DNA from 2 places in the Vreelandella janggokensis genome. Region 1 is predicted to be linked to the other one. Evidence: predicted binding sites of a transcription regulator. Region 1 holds the regulator's gene; the other holds the start of a gene.
The links. Region 1 encodes FliA, which starts transcription of late flagellar genes. Its sites were predicted from a motif close to CTAAAGTTNNNNNNNNNNCNGCCGATA; they were not measured.
Positions count from the first base shown of each region.

Region 2: QC816_RS17635 (flagellin N-terminal helical domain-containing protein) is a predicted target of FliA. The motif match lies at 1,636-1,662, and genes of this name have one in related genera.

Region 1 covers NZ_JARWAJ010000005.1:211,203-214,618, forward strand. Annotated here, with positions in the region: gene QC816_RS14735 (OmpA/MotB family protein) at 1-337, opposite strand, end outside; gene QC816_RS14740 (motility protein A) at 343-1,161, opposite strand; gene QC816_RS14745 (RNA polymerase sigma factor FliA) at 1,257-1,958, opposite strand; gene QC816_RS14750 (flagellar protein FlhE) at 1,989-2,396, opposite strand; gene QC816_RS14755 (hypothetical protein) at 2,462-3,019, opposite strand; gene flhF (flagellar biosynthesis GTPase FlhF) at 3,016-3,416, opposite strand, start outside.
Region 2 covers NZ_JARWAJ010000008.1:59,200-62,615, forward strand. Annotated here, with positions in the region: gene QC816_RS17635 (flagellin N-terminal helical domain-containing protein) at 1-1,561, opposite strand, end outside; gene fliD (flagellar filament capping protein FliD) at 1,801-3,204, opposite strand.

The sequences.
Region 1 (3,416 bases):
TGTCGTTGATGCGCAGCGTCACCCCTTCCCGCCCCTGGGAGACATCCACCCCGGGGATACTGACACCCTCAAAGCGTGGCTTAAGGCCGCTATGACGGGGCTCGATCCCGGCCGCCAGTGACGCCAGAGGCAGGTCGGCAATCGCGCCGGGAGATGCTTCAACGACGCTGGCTTGCGATCCGGCATCGTTACCGCCGGGTGGCGCCAGCGAGAGCAGCAAGACAAACAAGGTCAGCAACAGCGTCAATACATCCAGATAGCTGGTCATCCAGCCATCGTCGCCACTGTCCTTGGGCAGTGGCGCTTCCAATGTATGGCGGGTATCCCGGTCCAACATGCCGACTACCCCTTGGCGGGGGCGCTATTCGAGGCGCGCGGCTTCTTGACCTCCGGCTCGCGGATTTCGTCATGGTAATTGGCGACAAAGGAATTGAGCGTTTCTTCAATAAAGGAAGGTAACCGCCGCTTGGTAATCAGGGAGATCCCTTCCAGCACCATGTTCATGGTGATCAGGCGCTCCTCGGTGCGTCGCTCGAGCTTTACCGCGATAGGCTTGAACACCAGATTGGCCAGCAGGATACCGTAGAAGGTGGTCAGCAGCGCCACCGCCATGCGCGGGCCGATCACATCAAGATTGCCGGCGTCCATGACTTCCAGCATATTGACCAGTCCCACCAGGGTGCCAATCATGCCGAAAGCGGGCGCATAAGTGGCCATGGTGCGGAATATCTGGGCTTCCGCATGCTCACGCGCCTTCAGCCGCGCAATACGCCAGCGCAACATATCGAAGATTTCGTCTTCTTTGGTGTTGGCGATCACCAGTTGAATGCCGGTCCGCAAAAACGGATTACGGGTGTTTTCGAGCTCTCGTTCAACAGCGCGGACATCGCCCTTGAACCACAGCCGGGACATGGCCACCAACTCGTTGATATCATCACGCACGTAGGTGTTTTCGCGCCGGAAGACCAGCCCGACCAGACGCACCACCCGCAGCACTTCCTTGAGGGGATAGCTGATAAAGGTAGCGGCAAGTGTGCCCGTGACCACGATGGCGAGCCCAGGCAGGTTGAGGAAGCTATCCGGCGATTCGGCGGTGAAAAACAGGACGCTTACCAGCAACAGGATGCTGGCGAAAATACCGATCAGCGTCGATGGGTTCATGTCGTGCTCCTTAAAGCAATATAACGGGGCTTATCAGCACCGAGCGCTAAAACGTCAGCCAATCGCCGTTGCCCTGGCAGTGACGTCAAAAGACCCTAAACCGAGTCGTTTAACTTGGCGCGCAGACGGCTGACTGCCTGACTATGCAACTGGGAAACGCGTGACTCCGTGACGCCGAGAACAGCGCCCACTTCTTTCAGGTTGAGCTCTTCCTGGTAATACAGCGCCATGAGCAACTTTTCACGCTCGGGCAGCGCCTCAATGGCCGCCACCAGGGTTTCCCGCTGCTGGGCATCGAGCAAGTGGTCAAACGGCGAACTCACGGTTTCGCGATTATGCGGTTCGCTGCCATCCGCCACCAGCTCTTCAAAGGGCAGCAACTGCCCGCTATTGGTATCGTGCAATAGCTGCTGATAGTCGCCCAGCGGCATCTCCATGGCGTCAGCGATTTCCGTTTCTTCGGGGGGACGCCCAAGCGACTGCTCCAAACGCCTGACGGTTTCATCAACGGCCCGCGCCGAACGACGGACGCTGCGAGGCAGCCAATCACGAGTACGCAATTCGTCCACCATCGCCCCGCGTATGCGCTGACTGGCAAACGTCGCAAAGGTGGCCCCCTGAGTGGCATCGAAACGTCCCAGAGCTTCCAGTAGCCCCATCATGCCTGCCTGGATTAAGTCATCCAGCTCTATGCTGGCCGGCAACCTGACCTGAAGCGTCAAGGCCTGACGTCTCACCAGTGGCATGTACTCCGTCATCAGCTCACTTTGTTTGATCCTGCCTTGTGCTGTGTACATCCTATTGCCTCGCGGCTAAACCACCTGTGCTCACTGGTAATTCACTATCATCTGCAACCCTTTAACGCTAACGGGACGCTGCCCTGGGTTTAGCGCAAATTGAAAATGCAGGGGCGTTGTCGCACTTATGCCTGATAAAGCACGGGTCTCCCCACGCATGCCCGATAATGACACACAGCGCTCGGGGTGGCATAACCATGCCTGTAGCGCTGCCCCGGGCGCGTGTTGGTACTGCCACTGGACTCGCTCGATGACCGCCGCTGGCGTGGTAGCGCCCGCTGGAGGACGAACCGGTTCACTGCGACTGGCGCGGTCGCTCATGGTCACCATGAGCCCCGGCACTTGTGTCACCCAGCTGCTGGACGCTCCCTGAGCAAACGAACCGAGTCCCAGGGCTAGTACCAAAATGCTAATCGCATGACGCCAATAGCCTAGCATGCATCGTTCCTTCTCATGAGCGGATTAACCCCGATTATTAGACGCTTTACCGGCGTTAGCTGCCATTAGCGGGCCAGCAATAGCAATTCAGTGTCAAGATAGTGGCCGGCCGCTTGCTGCAGGTTGGCCAATAGGCCTTGCCTGGGCAGGTGAGGCTCGTGCAGTGCCAACAAGCGTTGCGGGCCGTTATGCTGCCGCAGCTGTTTCAATAGCTGGTACATGCGCCCAAATGCATCGGCATCGCTGCTGACCCACAACGCCCAGCGACGGTGTTGCTGGCTGAGCGTCGCCAGTTCAGGTGCATCCGGCATCACGATCCGAATATCCCAGTCGGCCGGATCCCCGGCCCAGGCTCGCCCTAGCGCGGCCCACTGGCCCAGGCGCGCGCTGACCTTGCGCACCTCTACCGGCCCATCGCCCGATAGCCCGGTGACCATTAACGGCGTTTTAGGCTTAGGCGGTGTGACAGGCGGCTCCATGGCCGCCGCGCTGGGCACCACGGGTGAGCGGTAGGCCATCGGCCCGGATGATTCCGTTACCTCGGGAGGCGCTTCATCGCCCCGCTGCTGACGCTGCAGATCCGCCCACTTGCGCAGCCCAGAAGCTTGGTCTTGTGCGCTCATGCCAGGCCCTCACGATTAACACCGCCCAGTTGGCGGATCGCATCACGGGCCATAAAGGCGTATACCAGCGCATCCAGCAATGCCGTATCGCGCCGACGGCGACGGCTGCTTAGCAGGTTCAGCACATCACCGTGCAATGCACCGGCGGCCTCGTCCTCGGCGCAATCAAGGTGCCCGGCAATGGCGGCAATGCCACTGGCCATCAACAGGCGCACTTCAGGGCTTACGTCGCCACTATCGGCGTCTTTGAGCTGCTGCCAGGCACGCCGTGTCAGCGCCGCAAGGCTTTCACTCTGCAGTTGGGTCACCAGCAGGCTCAGCACCTCATTGCCCAATCGCGCGGGGGTGAGCCAGTAACGGCGGGTGACCACTTTGGCGCTTTCGGGGTCACGGACTT
Region 2 (3,416 bases), on a different contig from region 1:
GGGCAGCAGAAAGGTTGGTCTGGTTGGTGCTTAAGTTGGTGATAGCAGACTCAAAGCGGTTCTGCACAGCACCCAACTCGGAACGCAAGCTGTCTACTTGAGACAAGGCAGCGTCCAATGTGGCCAGCGGATCTTCTGTTTTGTTACTACCAGAAGTGGCTTCCAGTGACAGAGCACCATTGTCGTTTACATAGATCTCGTTGGCAGCGCCATCGGTGATCTTGCCATTGTCGTTGGCGTAGACATTCGATTCCTGTGTGGCAGAAAGGCTAAAGTCACCTTCAAAACCAGAAGTGTATGTCGCAGCGCCAAGAGCACCATTCTGCCCATCTTTTACAACATCAGCAGTTGTAATGTTGTACTCAGTGTTAGCTCCAGCAGTACCGGCACCATCTAAATCAAAATCGTAATCGTTAGTAGCATCGGAATTGATTTGGTTTAGTAGATCTTCTTTAGCGATAGTTTCATTAGAAGTATCAATATTTCCAGCTGTAGCACCGGCAGAGTAAACCGTTCCTTCTTGATTTGTAATGCTCGCTGTGCCGGTAGCTGCACCAAGCTCTGTAACCAAGTCATCGATAGTTGCTTGTGATCCACCAGCACTGGTCTCACTTAAATCTTTCGAGCCACTGGTGCCAGTAAGATAGAGATTTTCACCGGTTTCAGCATTGGTCAATGTGCCAGAAGACGAAATATCGACCTTAGTTTCTGCACCACCCAGGTTAACGGTTACGGTATTTGTCTCGCCAGCGCCAGGTGTCAAACCAAGATCAGAATCGAATTTGGTTAGCGCTACATCTGTTTGATCGAAAGAGAAAGTATTAGTTGCTTCATCCAAAGTATATGCAATCGTTCCATCACCGGCAGCAGCAGGATCTCGCGTAATGACAGCATCGTCTTGCAGATTCTCGAACAAATCACCAGCAGTGGTTGCTTCATTGAACGTGGCATTTTTGTAAACGCCATTGCCCTGATCAACAAAACCTGCAGCTGCTAGGTCTTGAGTTGATGCTGTGCTATTCGGCGTGCCGCTTTCGTTGACGTTGAAGCCTTGCAGGCCCAGCGTCTCGGCATTGATTTGCTTCAGGTTGACTTCGATTGTCTGACCGTCGTCAGCACCTACCTGAATTTTCAGACCGCTGTCACTCGCCAACACCTTGGTGCCGTTGAAATCGGTTTCAGAAGAAATACGATCAATTTCAGACAGACGCTGATTGATTTCGTCCTGGATAGAGTCCAAGTCATCAGACGAGTTTGTACCGTTTTGCGCTTGAACGGACAGCTCACGGATACGCTGCAGGTTGTCGTTTACCTGATCCAAACCACCTTCAGCGGTCTGGGAAACCGAGATACCGTCGTTGGCGTTACGTTGCGCCTGACCCAGACCGGTGATCTGTGAAGACATACGGTTGGCGATCGCCTGACCAGCGGCATCATCCTTGGCACTGTTGATACGCAGGCCAGAGCTCAAACGCTCCATGGAAGTTTGCAGAGCATTCTGCGATTCACGCAGGTTCTGCTGACCGATCATCGAGGTAATGTTGGTATTGATCACTGACATGGTGTGATTCTCCTTGCTTGGACACTGGCCTAGAAGGCCCGCTTTTCGGCCACTGTGTGTGCCGTTATTTTAATTAACGGCGCGGCGGGGAGAACCTTTAGGGCTAATGCTAAAAAAATCCCGAAATACGTCAGAAAAATGTTAACAAACGTAAGCGTGGCGCTTGCTGCCATATTGAGACGCAAACAGGGCCTTTCGGCCCTGCGGGTAACGCCTTTGCTGAATAGCTAGTGCAGGGATTAGTCTCGGCCTAGCTGAGCGTCCAGGGCGTCAAACTGTTGCGTCAGATAGGAACTGGTACTGTTCATCTGCGCGATCATGGCATCCAACTGGCCGAACTGGGTACGGTAGCGGGAAATGGTGCGCTCAATGGAGCTTTCCATGCGCTCGTAGCGCTCACCGAGGCTATCGATGCGGTTTTCTGCACCACTAATGGCATTGCCTAGGGTGCCAGTTTTACTCATCAACTGCTCAAGCGTGGTGCTCAGGCTACTGGCCAGACCTTGAGAGGCATCATTGCCTTCCACACCAGTAAAGAAATCTCTCAATGCATCGGGGCTATTTTTAGCCAAATCGCTGACAGCGGCGTCATCCATTTCTAGCGTGCCATCGCGCTGTAGGCTAATGCTCAACTGGCTGAGCGTGGCAAGCTCACCTCCTGCCACACCGCTGGTCAAAACGCTGCGTAGTCGACCTTCAATGGTGCGAACGGTGCTGTCGCCGACCAGCTCAGCCGCCTCGCCCGACTCGTTATCGAACTTCGTCACGGTGCCGATAGTGTTTTTTACTTCGTTGAAAGCTTCGACGAAGTCGCCAATGGCTTCGCGTACTTTGAGAGTGTTGCGTTCGACATTGACCGTGCTGCTGGCGGTTTCTCCTTCGCCCAGGCTTAACTCGCCGAGATTAAGGGTTACACCTTGAATGGCCTCTTCAATCGTGTTGCTGGCACTGGTGATGGTGATGCCGTTAACATCCAGCGAGGCATTTTGCCCGGCGCGCGCAGCCTCAGCGCCTAACGGCTGTGTGGTCGCATTGGCTCCATCCGCTTTCAAGAAGCTAAACCCACTCACCGAGGCATCCAGCCCCGTCTCTTTTGAGCTAAGCGCCAACCGGTAGCCGTCACCGTCGAAAATCACGCTGGCGCTGACACCGGCATTTTCGTGGGCGTTGATTGCATCGCGAATATCTTCGAGGCTGCTGTCCGCGGCCACGTCGATATTGACGCTATTCTGACCGGTAAAAGCGAGGCGCAGTTGGGTGGCATCACCCATATCAAGCGGGTCGTCGCTTTCTGTGCCTTCATCAAGTCGCTGTGACGCTAGCGTACCCGCCGTGGCCAGCGCGGTCACTTCCACTCGATAGCTGCCGGGTAACGCATCGGCATCGGTCGTCGCGGAAATCTCATCACCACGCACATTGGCGGAAAGGCTCTGATAGAGCTTAGGATCGTTCAGCGCATCAACCGCATCCTGGAATTTATCCATGGACGATTGAATTTTGCCATAAGCGGAAATCTTGGCTTCCTGCTGCTCCTGCTGACGGGTGATCGGTGCGAGTTTGCCGCGTTCGGCATCCTGTAATTGATCCAGCAGCCCATTAAGGTCGAGGCCTGAGCCAATACCTAGAGAGGTAATCGTTGCCATACTGGGAGTCCTCAGTAAAAGGCTAAACCTATCCACTGCACTGCGGGCCACTCACGCCACGTCAACGCAAAATTTTAATAAAAATATTATCGGTCAAAGTGAGCGCAACTTTAGCGCTTTTTTATTGGTTTAGATATTTATGGTGGTTTCAACTAACAAAAAAACCTGCACGAAGCAGGTTTTTTAAACGTAACTCGCTGTATTGAAGGCGT